One region of the Mesorhizobium sp. P2_F8 genome, then DNA from elsewhere that is predicted to be linked to it. Evidence: predicted binding sites of a transcription regulator. Region 1 holds the regulator's gene; the other holds the start of a gene.

Region 1 (7,905 bases):
TGCCGCCGCCATACTGGTGCTGGTCTTGCTCGGCGGTGTTGCGATCTCGCTGTTTGCCGGCTCCTGGCAAGCCCTGTCGACCTTTGGCTTCTCCTTCCTGACCAGCGAAAGCTGGAATCCGGTGACGGAGAAATTCGGTGCGCTGGCGCCGATCTACGGCACCATCATCACCTCCGCCATCGCCATCCTGATTGCCGTGCCGCTTGGCATCGGCATCGCCATCTTCCTCACAGAGCTTTGTCCGCGCCCGCTGCGGCGTCCGATCGGCATGGCGGTTGAACTGCTCGCCGGCATCCCTTCGATCATCTACGGCATCTGGGGCCTGTTCGTGCTGGCGCCCTTCCTGCAGACGACCGTGCAGCCCTTCATCATCAGCGCGTTCCACGGCATTCCCGGCCTCAACAGCCTGTTTGCCGGTCCGCCCTACGGCATCGGCCTTTTGACGTCGTCGCTGATCCTTGCCATCATGGTGCTGCCTTTCATCACCTCGATCACCAAGGACGTCTTCGACACGGTGCCGCCGGTGCTGAAAGAGTCCGCCTACGGCATCGGCTGCACGACCTGGGAAGTGACCCGCCGCGTGGTCATTCCCTACACAAGGATCGGCATCATGGGCGGCGTCATGCTCGGCCTTGGCCGCGCGCTCGGCGAAACCATGGCGGTGACCTTCGTGATCGGCAACGCGCACCGCATCAGCACCTCGCTGTTCGCGCCGGCAACGACGATCTCCGCGACCATCGCCAATGAATTCACCGAAGCCGTCGGCGATCTCTATACCTCTTCGCTGGTGGCGCTCGGCCTGATCCTGTTCGTCATCACCTTCCTGATCCTCGCCATCGCACGCTACATGCTGATGCGCATTGACGCCCGCACGGGAGCCTGACCGATGTCGACAGCCACATCGCTTCATCAGAGCCGCAAGAGGAAGAATTCCGTGATGATGACGCTGTGCGTCGCCGCCGCGGGCATCGGACTTGCCTGGCTGGCGCTCATCCTCGGCGCGCTGCTGTACAAGGGCCTGTCCGGCGTCAATCTCGCGGTGTTCACCGAAATGACGCCGCCGCCCGGCGATGCCGGTGGCCTGCTCAACGCCATCTACGGCAGCATCATGATGACCATCATCGGCGTCGTCGTCGGTACACCGATCGGCGTGCTGGCCGGCACCTACATGGCCGAATACGGACGCTTTTCGAAGCTCACCACCGTGGTGCGCTTCATCAACGACATCCTTTTGTCGGCGCCCTCGATCATCATCGGCCTGTTCGTCTATGAACTGATGGTCCGGCCGATGGGGCATTTCTCGGCGATCGCCGGCGCCGTCGCGCTTGCCATCCTGGTCATCCCGGTCGTCGTGCGCACCACCGAGGACATGCTCAACCTGGTGCCGAACGCGTTGCGCGAGGCCGGCACCGCGATCGGCGCGCCGCGCTGGGTGGTCATCAAGTCGGTCGCTTACCGCGCCGCCCTTTCCGGCATCGTTACCGGCATATTGCTGTCGATCGCCCGTATCTCCGGCGAGACGGCGCCACTGCTCTTTACGGCGCTCAACAATCAGTTCTGGTCGAGCAATCTCAACGCGCCGATGGCCAGCCTGCCTGTGACCATCTTCCAGTTCGCTCTCAGCCCTTACGAGGAATGGCAGCAACTGGCCTGGACCGGTGCACTCATCATCACATTGACGGTTCTCGCGCTCAGCATCTTTGCTCGCAGCCTGACCGGACGCAGAGAGGACAAATGAGCCAGATGTTGTCTCCAGACATGACGATCGCCGCCGAGGCAATTGCCGGCAAGGCCAAGATCGAGGTCAAGAACCTCAACTTCTACTACGGCCAGAGCAAGGCGCTGAAGGACATCACGTTGTCGCTGCCCGAGCGCAGCGTCACCGCCTTCATCGGACCTTCGGGCTGCGGGAAGTCGACGCTGCTGCGCGTCTTCAACCGCATCTACGAGCTCTATCCCAAGCAGACGGCCGAGGGCCAGGTGCTGCTCGACGGCCAGAACGTTCTCGACCGCTCGCAGGACCTCAACCTGCTGCGGACCAAGATCGGCATGGTGTTCCAGAAGCCGACTCCGTTCCCGATGTCGATCTATGAGAACATCGCCTTCGGCGTCAGGCTCTACGAGAAGATCAGCAAGTCCGAGATGGATGGCCGTGTCGAGCAGGCGCTGAAGCGCGCCGCACTGTGGACCGAGGTCAAGGACAAGCTCAACGCCAGCGGCCTCAGCCTCTCCGGCGGCCAGCAGCAGCGACTCTGCATCGCCCGCACCGTGGCGGTGAAGCCGGAAGTCATCCTGCTCGACGAGCCGGCCTCGGCGCTTGACCCGCTGTCGACCGCCAAGATCGAAGAGCTGATCGACGAGTTGCAAGCCGACTACACGATCGTCATCGTCACCCACAACATGCAGCAGGCGGCGCGCGTGTCGAAGCAGACCGCCTTCATGTATCTGGGCGAACTGGTCGAGTTCGACCGCACCGAGAAGATCTTCACGTCGCCCCGCGAGAAGCGCACGCAGGACTACATCACCGGCCGCTTCGGCTGAGCTCAGGCATACGAGGACTAAGATCATGGGCGAACACACAGTCGCTTCTTTCGACGAGGATCTCGGACAGATCAGCAGGCTGATCCGCGACATGGGCGACCTCGCCGGCTCGATGGTCGGCGGCGCCACCAAGGCGCTGCTGAATTCCGACAACGCCCTGGCGCAGCGCGTCGTCTCCGACGATGCGATCATGGACGCGCGCCAGCGCGAGCTCGACGACCGCGCCATCACACTGATCGCCAAGCGTCAGCCGATGGCCGACGATCTGCGTCATGTCGTCGGTTCGATCCGCATGGCCGGCGACCTCGAGCGTATTGGCGACCTTGCCAAGAACATCGCCAAGCGCGTCGGCACCGTCGGCCTCAGTGTCACCCCGCGCGACCTGTCGCACTCCATCGACGCAATGGCGCAGCTGGTGCTGATCCAGGTACAGGGCGTCATCGAGGAATATACGGCGCGCGACGCGGCGGCGCTGGCGAAGCTGCGCGCCGACGACGAGCGCATCGACGTCAAATACACCTCCGTGTTCCGCGAACTCCTGACCTACATGATGGAAGACCCGCGCAACATCACCGCCTGCACGCATCTTTTGTTCTGCGCCAAGAACCTCGAACGCATCGGCGATCACGTCACCAACATCGCGGAAAATGCGTACTATGTTTTGACCGGCACGCAGCTGCCCGCCAATCGTCCGAAGCAGGACGAGACGGCAATGTCCGCGCCGGCGGCATGACGGCAGGGGTGACCAGTCGATGATCGCGCCACGCATCATGGTGGTGGAGGACGAGGAGCCGCTAGGTGTGCTGCTCCGTTACAATCTGGAGTCCGAGGGTTACCAGGTCGAGGTGGTGACGCGCGGCGACGAGGCCGAGATCCGCCTGCAGGAGAACGTCCCCGACCTTCTGGTGCTGGACTGGATGGTGCCAGCAGTGTCCGGAATCGAACTCTGCCGCCGGCTAAGGATGCGTCCCGAGACCGAGCGGCTGCCGATCATCATGCTGACCGCGCGTGGCGAGGAAAGCGATCGTGTGCGGGGCCTCTCGACAGGCGCCGACGATTATCTGGTCAAGCCGTTCTCGACGCCGGAGTTCATGGCCAGGGTCAAGGCGCTGCTGCGCCGCGCCAAGCCGGAAGTGCTGTCCAGCGTGCTCAAGGTCGGCGACATCGTGCTCGATCGTGAATCGCACAGGGTCTATCGCAAGAAGAGCGAGATCCGGCTCGGACCGACCGAATTCCGCCTGCTCGAATTCATGATGCGCCATCCCGGCCGTGTGTTCTCGCGCAGCCAACTGCTCGACAATGTCTGGGGCGAGACGATCTACATCGACGAACGCACGGTCGACGTGCATGTCGGCCGGCTGCGCAAGGCGGTCAACAATGGCCGCATGCCCGATGTCATCCGCACCATCCGCGGGGCTGGTTACGCAATCCGGGAAGATTAGGGATATGCTGATATTCAGGTGATGCCGGGCCTGCGAACGGCAGTTTCCTGCGCTTCCGGTACTCACGGATCCAAATGTCCGCTCCGCTCCGGTTCTTGGAACCCGCCATTCTCGACTCGGCCTAACCTGAATCTCAACACATCCAGGCGCGCCATTCACGCGACGTTCTTGCCGCCGAGGCCGGACCTCGCCTGCGTGCCGGGCGCGAAAATCTCCTGGTCGACAAAGGTCAATGCCCGCGTGGCGCAGCCTTCGCGGATCAGTGGAAGTTCGTTCGGTTCGGTGTCGAAAGAAATCGATTGCGAATGCTGGCCGCCGGCGGTCTGGGCAATCGCCTCGCGCAATGCCGGCTCGATCAGGTCGAAGGCGGCGGCGCTGACGCCGACCATGGCGACGGGCGCCGGGTCGATCAGCGCGAACAGGCTGCCGAGACCGTAGCCGAGTGCCTCGCCGGCCTTGCGATAGGCCTCGCGCTCGGGTCCATCCCTCTCGCGGGCCGCGGTCGCCAGCGCGCGCATGTCGGCATCACTGACATCGGCGACCGGTTCCGCGTCCTCACTCATCTGCCTTGCGTTGCGCCAGATGGCGTAGTTGCCGGCATAGGCCTCGACGCAACCGCGCCGCCCGCAGCGGCACAGCGCGCCGTGTGGCCGATGGATCATATGGCCGAACTCGCCGCCCGAGGAATGAGTGCCGGTGAACAGCTCGCCCTTCAGCACCAGACCCATGCCGATGCCGTGCGACAACAGGATGGCGATGAAGTCGTCGCGGTAGCGATCAGGGTCGCGCCAGCGCAACGCTATCGCCATCATATTGCAGTCGTTCTCCATGGTGGCAGGGATGCCGAACTCGTCCTCGAGTATGTCGGCGAAGGCGATATCGGTGTGCGGCGTGATCGGCGACCACAGCATGGCGCGGGCACGTGTGTCGGTGATGCCCTGGATCGCCAGCGCGATGCGGGCGACACTGCGGACGTCGAGGTCGGGGTCTTCGAGACGACGCCGTACGATGGCAACGCATTCACCGACCAGCGCGTCGCGCGACATGGTCAGCGTGTCCAGCCGGCGCTGTTCCTCGGCGATCACCTGGCCGGCATAGTCGATGACGGCGACCGAGAGGAAGTTCAGTGACAGCACCACGGTCATCACCGCCGCCGCTTCCGGATTGAGGCCGAGGCCGACCTGCGGCCGGCCGCGTTTGAGCGAGCCGGCCTCGCTCGGCTTGCTCTCAGTCAGGATGCCTTCGCCGATGAGGTCGGAGGAGATCGCCGATATGGTCGAATGGCTGAGGCCCGTGGTCGCGGCGATCTCGGTGCGGGACGGCTGTCCGGCGCGGCGCACGGCCGCAATCACCATCGCCCGGTTGCGGCGGCGCAGATCGTCGTGGCGGATTCCGACCGACATGCTTTTTCACATCCTCCCGGTCGCTGCAGCCTTTCGTGCCTCCCGAAGGCCATCAGCGAAGCCTGAAAGCGCGACGCGCTTCAGGCACTTGTTTCTGCGCGTGTCGTTGCCCCAAAACCGCTGCGCACTTTTGGGGCGACATGCGCCAAGCCAAATTCTGGCAGAACCCCACCATCATGTCATTATTTATTCCGGAGCTCGAAAAAAACTCGAAGAGACGTCAAAATCCATCAGAATCGATGTTGACAGCGTTCGGGCGTTGGATCACTATTTTTTCGAGGCTCGAAAAAATAGAGCCTCTGTGCCGGCCTACGGGTCAGTTTGGTCGCGCCATACGCGGCGCAGGGAGGATATTATGAAAAAATTCACAGCCGCCATCCTGGCGGGTGTCGCCATGTCGCTGACGCTGGTGTCGGTCGCGCAGGCGAAGGACAAGGTCATCGGCGTTTCGTGGTCCAACTTCCAGGAAGAGCGCTGGAAGACCGACGAAGCGGCGATGAAGAAGGCCATCGAGGCGGCTGGTGACAAATACATTTCCGCTGATGCGCAGTCCAATCCGGGCAAGCAGCTCACCGACGTCGAGAGCCTGATTTCGCAGGGCGCCAACGCGCTGATCATCCTGGCGCAGGATGCCTCGGCCATCGGCCCGGCGGTGCAGAAGGCATTGGACGAAGGCATTCCGGTCGTCGGCTATGACCGGCTGATCGAGAACAAGAACGTGTTCTACCTGACCTTCGACAACAAGGAAGTCGGCCGCATGCAGGCCCGCGAAGTGTTCAAGGTCAAGCCGGAAGGCAACTACGTCTTCATCAAGGGCTCGGGCGCCGATCCGAATGCCGATTTCCTGTTCGCCGGCTCCATGGAAGTGCTCAAGGCAGCCATCGACAGCGGCAAGATCAAGAATGTCGGCGAAGCCTATACGGATGGCTGGCTGCCCGCCAATGCCCAGAAGAACATGGAACAGTTCCTCACCGCCAACGACAACAAGGTCGATGCCGTGGTGGCAGCCAATGACGGCACCGCCGGCGGCGTCGTCGCCGCGCTGACGGCGCAAGGGCTGGCAGGATCGGTTCCGGTGTCCGGCCAGGACGGCGACCATGCCGCACTGAACCGCGTCGCACTCGGCACACAGACCGTGTCGGTGTGGAAGGACGCACGCGAACTCGGCAAGAACGCCGCCGAGATCGCCTCGCAGCTGGCCGCTGGCACTGCCCTGGACAAGATCCCGAACGCCGTGAAGTTCACCACGCCCGGCGGCAACGAGACCAACTCGCTGTTCCTGACCCCGATCGCGATCACCAAGGACAATCTCAACGTCGTCATCGACGCCGGCTGGATCAAGAAGGACGAAGTCTGTGCAGGCGTCGCCGCCGGCACCGTCGCGGCCTGCAACTAAAACCGAACGGGATCCCGGTTCGATCTCAGCGCCGCGGCCCCTGGGCCGCGGCGTTTCTCAAGGGGCATTCCGCTTCAAATGATCGCGGAAAGCAAATAGCATCGTGTTTCCGGCATCCGCGCCAGACGGCAAACCGGTGGGAGGACTTCATGACCGACACGGCCTCTAACACGCCTGCCGCGAATACGCCCGCAGACCGGGCGCGTGCGTCCGAATTGAGCGCCGTCGGACGCTTCCTCAAGGCGACCGAACTCGATACGCGCATGCTTGGCATGGTCGGTGCGTTGCTGGTCATCTGGGTCGGCATTCATATCCTGTCGGGCGGACTTTTCCTGACGCCGCGCAATCTCTGGAACCTGTCGGTGCAGACTTCCTCGGTCGCGATCATGGCGACCGGCATGGTGCTTGTCATCGTCATGCGCAACATCGACCTTTCGGTTGGTTCCGTCGAAGGCGTGATCGGTATGATCATGGGTGTGGCGCAAGCCGAATTCCTCATTCGCGTCATCGGCTTCCAGCTTGGAAATCCCTGGCTCTGGATCATCGCACTGGCCGTCGGCGTAGTGCTCGGTCTTGTGATCGGCGCCTTCCAGGGCTTCATCATCGCCTATCTCGAAGTTCCTGCCTTCATCGTGACGCTGGGCGGTCTGTTGGTCTGGCGCGGCATGGCATGGCTGATCACCAACGGGCGCACGGTCGCGCCACTCGACGCTACATTCCAGTTGATGGGCGGCGGACCGCGAGGCTCGGTCGGCGCCACCGCCAGCTGGATCATCGGCATCGTCGCTTGCGTGGCTGTGGCTTTCGCGTTGCTCAACGGCCGGTCGCAGCGCAAACGGTTCAACTTTCCACTGCGCCCCGTGTGGGCGGAAACCTTTCTCGGTGTGGTCAGTTGCGCTGCCATCCTTGGGGCCGTCTGGATCGCCAATTCCTATCCGTGGCCAATCGGCATCGTGCGCCAGTATGCACAGCAGAACGGCATCACCATTCCCGAAGGCGGGCTGTTCATCGCCCACGGCATCGCCATACCGGTGCTGATGGCTGTCGCGGTCGGTATCGTCATGACCTTCATCACCAAGCGCACCCGTTTCGGCCGCTATGTCTTTGCCATCGGCGGCAATCC
Region 2 (7,905 bases), 290 kb from region 1:
CGCGGCAGTCCTGGTGGCCATGGCGGCGCTATTCGTCGGGTTCACGGCCCTCGCCGCCGAGCTGCCGGCGCTGACGGGCCGTGTCGTCGACAATGCCGGCATTATCGATCCCGCCACCGAGGCGGCGCTGACGCAGAAACTCGCCGATTTCGAGACAAAAGGCTCCGACCAGATCGTCGTCGCCACCATCAACAGTCTCGACGGGGAGGAGATCGAGCCCTACGCCAACCGGCTGTTCCGCTTCTGGAAACTCGGCCAGGCCGGCGAGAACAATGGTGTGCTTTTGCTGGTGGCCAAGAGCGACCACAAGATGCGCATCGAGGTCGGCTATGGGCTGGAAGGCACACTGACCGACCTGCACACCAAGCTGATCATCGAAAACGACATGGTGCCGGCCTTCCGCGCCGGCGACTTCTCCGGCGGCATCAGCAAGGCCGTCGACGACATGGTCATGGTGCTGGAAGGCAATCCGGAGGAGCTGGAGGCGCGCGGTCAGCGCAATCCCGCCCATAACAGCATGCCCATCGACCCCATCGTCGCGGTGTTCCTGATCCTGTGGGGCACAATGTTCTTCGGCGGGTTGGCGATGGCGTTCCTGCCGCCGACGTTCGGCACAAAGCTGTCGCCGGGCGTGTACAAATGGCTGGGCATGACGTTTCGTTACGGCCGCGGACCAAGCGGATCCTCGGGCAGCAGCTGGACAACGGGTTCGTCGTCGGGCAGCGGCTGGTCATCGGGAAGTTCCGGTGGCGGGTGGTCGTCCGGCTCAAGCAGCGGCGGCGGGTTTTCGGGTGGCGGTGGCTCATCCGGTGGTGGCGGTTCTTCAGGAAGCTGGTGAGACAAGATCATGGCGACACGACCGATCAGCCCGGAAGATCATGAGCGCATCGCCACTGCGATCCGCGCCGCCGAAACCAGGACCGATGGCGAGATCTACTGCGTCATGGCGCATGCCAGCGACGGCTATTTCTTCCCGGCCGCCTTCATGGCGACGGCAGGCATGCTGATCGTCAGCCTTGCCGTTGGTTATGGGCTGGAGGCCTGGTGGCTGTCGATCCGGCTGCCGCATTTCGTTATCGCCCAGCTGCTGGCGCTGGCCTGCGTGCTGGCCTTGTTGTGGGCGCTGCCCGGCCTGCGCATCCATCTGGTACCAAGGCGGATGCGTTATCAGGCGGCGCACGCCAATGCGATCAAGCAGTTCCTCGCCCGCAACGTCCACCGCACCGCGGCGCGCACCGGCGTGCTGGTGTTCGTCTCGATCGCCGAACGCTACGCCGAGGTGGTCGCCGATTCGGGCATCGATGCCAAAGTCGGCCAGCATGTCTGGGATGGCGTGGTGCGCGACTTGACCGCGCATGCCGGCGACGACCGGCTTGCCGATGGCTTCATCAAAGCGATCGAAACGGTGGGCGCGGTGCTGGCCGAGCATTTCCCGGTCACGTCGGGCGATACCAACGAACTCGACGACCATCTCGTCGAGATCTGAGAGCCTGCCTGCAAACGCTACTCAGCCGGACGCCTGGCGCGGCTTTCTGCGCTTCCGATGCTCACGGACCTGCAAGTCCGCTGCGCTTCGGTTCTCGAAAACCACGCCATCCATCTCGGCTGAACGCGTTTTCAGACAGGCTCTCGCCGATGTCACCGACGCGATGATCGTCTGTGAGAAAGCGGTCGGCGGGCCGCGCTGACTCTTGCAATCGGGCAATGCGGGTTTATGGTTAAGAAATCATGAATACGCTGACGATCGACATAAGGAAGGCCGAACCGAGCGACGCAGGCGCCATCGCCGAGGTGCACCTGCAGGCCTGGCGCGGCGCCTATTCCGGCATCATTCCACATCGCACGCTGACATCGATGATCAACCGCCGTGGCGCCGATTGGTGGGCGAATGCCATCCGCCGCGCCGCCACCGTGCTGGTTGTCGAAATCGGCGGAAAGATCGCCGGCTATGCCACGATCGGCAAGAACCGGGCCCGGGAACTCAAGCAGCAAGGCGAAATCTACGAATTGTACCTGCGCCCGGAATACCAGGGTATCGGGCTCGGCAGCCGTTTGTTCGCGGCAGCCAAGGCGCGTCTGGCCGATCACGGGCTGAAGGGCATGGTGGTGTGGGCGCTGGAAGACAACCAGAACGCGCTCGCCTTCTACGCCGGCGCCGGCGGCCGTGATGTTGCCGAGGGTGTCGAAATCTTCGAGCAGAAGGCGCTCAAGAAGGTCGCTTTCGTCTGGGAGTGACGGCCCGGCCTTTCGGCCACTATCCACCTGACCCTACCCAGCACCATTCGCCGCATTGCGCCGCCGCGCCTCGCCCGCTATCGATCTTTCATCGATAAGAGGGACAAAGCCATGCGCATTGAAGCCATAGCCAGCGGAAAGAATCCGCCTGAGGACGTCAACGTCATCATCGAGGTGCCGATCGGCGGCGAGCCGATCAAATACGAGATGGACAAGGAGGCCGGCACGCTGTTCGTCGACCGCTTCCTCCACACCTCGATGCGCTACCCCGGCAATTACGGCTTCGTGCCGCACACGCTGTCGGGCGACGGTGATCCGATCGACGTGCTGGTCTGCAACACCCGTGCGCTGGTGCCGGGCTGCGTCATCAATGTCAGGCCGATCGGCGTGCTGATCATGGAAGACAATGCCGGCCAGGACGAAAAGATCATCGCCGTGCCGTCACCAAAGCTGACGCTGCGCTACGAGAATGTCACAGAGTACACGCAGTTGCCCGACATCACGCGCCAGCAGGTGCAGCACTTCTTCGAGCACTACAAGGATCTCGAGCCCGGCAAATGGGTCAAGATCGAAGGCTGGCACGATTCCAAATATGCCAAGAAGATGATCCTCGAGGCGATCGCGCGGGCCAAGGCCAGCAAGTAGCCCGACAGGTCAGTTATCGACGCGGCCGAAAGCCGGCACGTTGCCGATGACGGTGTGCCGGTCCTTGCCGCAGGCGAACGTCCGCGCTTTGTCGTCTGCCAGTTTGCGCGCCTGATCGTTGGCGGCGGGATTGCCGGTGGCCAGCACCAGGCCGACCGTGCAGCCATCGCGGGCGTCCATCTGGCCGACCTTGGCGACGAGCAGCACCTCGGTCGGCTTGTTTTCATCGTCCGGGTTGCTGATCGAGCGGCGGTGGATCGCGGCAAAGGGCACAGCCTTGTCGCCCGTGGTTTCGATGCGCCACTCGATCCTGGCGCCGGATGAATTGAAGCCGGAGAAACTCTCCCAAACCGATGTCATGTCACTGCCGGGCGGAAAGCCATAAAACAGCGATTCGCGCGCGTCGTCATAGGCGATGAGCACGGGGTAGCCGCGATAGCCCGAACAGGCGAGATCGGCCCAGTCGCCGTCGCCTTCTTCGGCCTGCGCGTAGGTCACGCAATCCTTCTTCCAATCGAGATCGGTATAGGCGCTAGATATATCGCTGGCCTGCGCAGCCTGGCAGAAACCGACCAAGACGAACGGGATCAGAAGAGCGCGCATCGCCGACAATCTCCGTTGCAAGCCATCGCAGCGTAGCGTCAAACGCTATTTCTTCAAGCTCGCTTCAATCAGCAGATCGGCGTTGCGAGCGACCGATTGCGCCGGGCCGCCGAGCCCGAACAGCTGGCCGCTGATATAGGCGCCTTCGATCAGCAGCAGCAGGCCGTCGCCCAAGGTGTCGGCGTCTTGCGCGCCCATCGCAGCCGCCATGCCGCGCAGGCGGCGGCGCAATTCCTGCTTGTTGGCTTCGCTGACCACGCGGGCCGGATGACTGTGTTCGGGATATTCGACCGCCGCATTGGTCATGCCGCAGCCGCGATAGTCCGCCACTTGCGTGCGTTTGCCGATGCGGGTCAGGAAAGCCTTGATCTGCGCGCGCGGGTCGCCGGGATGGGCCGCGACCGCCTCATCGAAACGCTCCCAGTATTCCTGGTCGTACTGCCTGAGATAGGAGGCCGCCAGCTCATCCTTGGAGGGAAAGCTGCGATAGAGGCTGGGCTTGGTGACGCCGGCGCGCTTGACGATCTCGTCGACGCCGATCGCCCTGATGCCGCGCCGGTAGAACAGCTCGTAGGCCACGTCGAGGATCTTCTTGGCGGCCTTCGGTGGCGCCGATGCATGACCGTCGCTGATGGTCAGTTCAATATTTTTGTCCGTTGGCATCATGGAACTCGATTGACAATGTTACCGATCGGTACGTATACCTTCTCCCATCTGAAACGTACCGGTCAGTAACATGATAGCTCAATCCCGTCCGTTTGGCCAGCGCTACGCTTTCGTCGTGGTTGGCGTCATCTTCCTCTGCCTGCTGGTCGCGGCCGGCCTGCGCTCGGCGCCCGCCGTCATGATGCTGCCGTTGGAGAACAGTTTCGGCTGGCGCCGCGACATCGTTTCGCTGGCCGCCGGTGTCGGCATCCTGCTCTACGGCCTGACCGGGCCGTTCGCCGCCGCCCTGATGGAGCGGATCGGGCTGCGCCGCACGCTGCTTGCCTCGCTGGTGGTGATGTCAGGCTCGACCGCACTCAGCCTCTTGATGACCAAGCCCTGGCATCTGTTCATCACCTGGGGCGTGTTCTCGGGCATTGGTTCCGGCGCTGTTGCCAGCGTGCTCGGCGCCACCATCGTCAACCGCTGGTTCAAGACCAATCGTGGCCTTGTCATGGGGCTGATGTCGGCCTCCAGTGCCTCAGGCATGCTGGTGTTCCTGCCGCTGATCGCCTCGCTGGCACAGTCGGGCGGCTGGCAGCCGGTTGTCATCGCCGTTTCGATCGCCACCGCTGCTCTGGTGCCGCTGGTCTGGCTGCTGGTGCCGGAGCGGCCGGCTTCGATCGGCATGGTGCGCTATGGTGCCGCGGCCGACGATGTGCCGCCGGTGTCACCGGCATCGCAGGGCAATTTCCTCGCCCACACGTTCTCGACGCTGCGCCGCGCCGCCGGCACGCGCGTGTTCTGGTATCTGTTCGCCACCTTCTTCGTCTGCGGTTTCACCACCAACGGACTGGTCGGCACGCATCTGATCGCCTTCTGCGGCGACATGGGCATCGGCGAGGTGCAGGCCGCCGGCCTGCTGTCGATGATGGGCATTTTCGACCTGATCGGCACGACGCTGTCGGGCTGGCTCACCGACCGTTTCGACCCGCGCAAGCTGCTCGGCGTCTATTATGGGATCCGTGGCCTGTCGCTGATCTACCTGCCCTATTCCGGCTTCTCGGCAACCAGCCTGATCATCTTCGCGGTGCTCTACGGCCTCGACTGGATCGCCACCGTGCCGCCGACGCTGAGGCTCGCCAACGAGGCGTTCGGCGATCGCAGCGGTCCGATCGTGTTCGGCTGGATCGTCGCTGGACATCAGATCGGCGCGGCTGCTGCCGCAGCCTTCGGCGGCACGATGCGCGAGCTTCAGGGCAATTACGAGCTGGCCTTCATGATCGCCGGCATGACGGCAATCGCCGCCGCCTGTATCTCGCTGTTGATCAACACCAGCCGACCGGCCTTCGATCCGGAACCGCAAGCGGCTTAAGGCGACTGGGTGCGGCTCTCCCTTCTCCCCCTGGAGATAAGGGGAGAACGTGCCCAGCCTGTTGGCTGTTATCAAACCTTCATGGTTTGGAGATGCGCCTGAAACATTGAGGTTGGACCTTGGTGGCACCGTTCACGCCATCCAGGAGACAGCCATGAACAAGCTCTCGATGACCCGCCGTGCTTTCGTCACCTCGGCCAGCGCCGCTGGCCTGGTTGGCGTATCAGGCCTGGCAATGCCATACTATTCACGCGCCAGCCAGCGCCCGGCCTTCACCCATGGCGTCCAGTCAGGCGATGTCGACGCCACCAGCGGCATGGTGTGGACGCGCACGGATCGGCCGTCGCGCGTCATGTTCGAAGTGTCGTCGACCGAAAGTTTCACTGATGCCGTCCGCCTGGCGCCGCTCGATACCTCGCCGGCCAGCGACTATACGGTCAAGCGTCTGCTCACCGACCTCGCTTCCGACCAGGACATCTTCTATCGCATGACGGCAGCCGATCTCGCCGACATCAATGTGGTTTCCGAGCCGATCACCGGCCGCTTCCGCACCGCGCCTGCCTCCAGGCGCGACATCAAGTTCGCCTGGTCGGGCGACACCGCCGGCCAGGGCTGGGGTATCGACGAGACCGGCATGAAGACCTACGCCACGATCGGCAAGCACACGCCCGACTTCTTCCTGCATTCGGGCGACACAATCTATGCCGACGGCGCCATGAAGGACGAGGTCGACCTGCCCGGGGGCGGCAAGTGGAAGAACGTCGTGCTGATCGACGGCAAGCGCAAGGTCGCCGAGACGCTGGACGAATACCGCGATCAGTGGAAATACAACATGATGGACAAGAACGTGCTGGGCCTCAGCGCTATCTGCCCGACATTCTACCAGTGGGACGACCACGAAGTGCTGAACAACTGGTCGGATTCGAAGGATCTCAGTGCCGACAACCGCTACACGGAGAAATCCATCCATGTGCTGGCGGCACGCGCGGCGCGTGCGTTCCATGAAATGACGACGATCCGCTACGAACCGTCCGAGCCGGGCCGCGTCTATCGCAAGATTGCCTATGGGCCGCTGCTCGACGTGTTCTTCCTCGACATGCGTTCTTATCGCGGCCCCAACGGTCCGGACATGCAAGACGAGATGACGCCGCAATCGCGCATGCTCGGCGAACAACAGACGAAATGGCTGAAGCGCGAACTGGCAAATTCGAAGGCGACCTGGAAAATCATCGCCGCCGACATGCCGCTCGGCCTCGTCGTCTGGGACGATGGCGCCAAGAAGGTCGGCGCGGAAGCGGTCAGCAATGGCGACAACGGCCCGGCCAAGGGACGCGAGCTCGAGATTGCCGACCTTTTGCGTTTCATCAAGAACGCTGGGATCAGCAACACCGTCTGGCTGACCGCCGACGTGCATTACACCGCCGCGCACTACTACAATCCCGACAAGGCGCAGTTCCAGGATTTCAATCCGTTCTGGGAATTCGTCTCGGGCCCGATCCATGCAGGCACGTTCGGCCCGAACGATTTCGACATGACCTTCGGTCCGGAGCTGAAATTCATCAAGGCGCCAACCGCCGAGCAAGGCCAGAACCTGCCGCCGTCGGCCGGCCTGCAATTCTTCGGGCTGGTCGATATCAATGGCGCCAGCGAGCAGATGACGGTGCGGCTGATGGATCGCGACGACAACGAACTCTACAAGGTCACGCTCGACCCGGTGCGGTCGGCGTAAGCCGACCTTCGTCATCGCTGGGATAACGACCGCTGCCGGCGGTCGTCAGTCGGGATAGCAGACCATCGGGACGTTCGGCCAGACGGCGGTGTCGCAGTTGGCGGCGTCCTGCCTCTGCTTGAAGGCGGCGCTGACCGGGCCGGTCACCATCGGGTCGACTCCGTCGGGTGCGTCGGCAAAGACCTGCTCGGCGGATGGCGCAACGATTGGCAAGGCAGGCCGCGCTTCCTTCTGCGTCGCGGCCGACTGCGCGGCGTTGGCCGCCAGCAGGACGGCAAAGGCAGCGGACGCGATGAGCGGCCAAAATCGGTTGAGTTTATCGGTCATGACGTTCGAACTGTCCGGGCCTCGAAAGGTTCCCGCCTTGGTTAACAAAATCATTTCACACGCAGATGCTTAAGATTTGATGAGTATTTGGTGTCGCGCCGCCTCTTTCGCAACTGCGAAAAACCCTGTATGAGCCGCGCAACCGAAAGAGGCAGCGCCTTTTGGCCTGCTGCCCACAACGCTTCCGAGACCAGAACATGAAAATCCGTAATATCGCGATCATCGCGCACGTCGACCATGGAAAAACCACCCTCGTCGACCAGTTGCTCCGGCAATCCGGCTCCTTCCGCGACAATCAGCGCGTCGCCGAGCGCGCCATGGATTCCAACGACCTCGAAAAGGAACG

Evidence for each region. The regulator PhoB, encoded in region 1, activates phosphate uptake and scavenging genes when phosphate is short. The targets are predictions, from matches to a motif close to TGTCATNNANCTGTCAT.
Region 2: AC1DZP_RS03060 (alkaline phosphatase D family protein) is a predicted target of PhoB. The motif match lies at 5,570-5,586, and genes of this name have one in related genera.

What each region holds. Positions count from the first base shown of each region.
Region 1 covers NZ_JBFUFB010000001.1:349,817-357,721, reverse strand. The annotation lists gene pstC (phosphate ABC transporter permease subunit PstC) at 1-883, shown strand, start outside; gene pstA (phosphate ABC transporter permease PstA) at 887-1,738, shown strand; gene pstB (phosphate ABC transporter ATP-binding protein PstB) at 1,735-2,541, shown strand; gene phoU (phosphate signaling complex protein PhoU) at 2,567-3,274, shown strand; gene phoB (phosphate regulon transcriptional regulator PhoB) at 3,294-3,983, shown strand; gene AC1DZP_RS01665 (ROK family protein) at 4,139-5,386, opposite strand; gene xylF (D-xylose ABC transporter substrate-binding protein) at 5,742-6,782, shown strand; gene AC1DZP_RS01655 (sugar ABC transporter permease) at 6,932-7,905, shown strand, end outside.
Region 2 covers NZ_JBFUFB010000001.1:642,851-650,755, reverse strand. The annotation lists gene AC1DZP_RS03095 (TPM domain-containing protein) at 1-838, shown strand, start outside; gene AC1DZP_RS03090 (TPM domain-containing protein) at 848-1,486, shown strand; gene AC1DZP_RS03085 (N-acetyltransferase family protein) at 1,729-2,235, shown strand; gene ppa (inorganic diphosphatase) at 2,347-2,880, shown strand; gene AC1DZP_RS03075 (hypothetical protein) at 2,890-3,483, opposite strand; gene AC1DZP_RS03070 (TetR/AcrR family transcriptional regulator) at 3,529-4,146, opposite strand; gene AC1DZP_RS03065 (MFS transporter) at 4,220-5,503, shown strand; gene AC1DZP_RS03060 (alkaline phosphatase D family protein) at 5,658-7,232, shown strand; gene AC1DZP_RS03055 (hypothetical protein) at 7,278-7,559, opposite strand; gene typA (translational GTPase TypA) at 7,757-7,905, shown strand, end outside.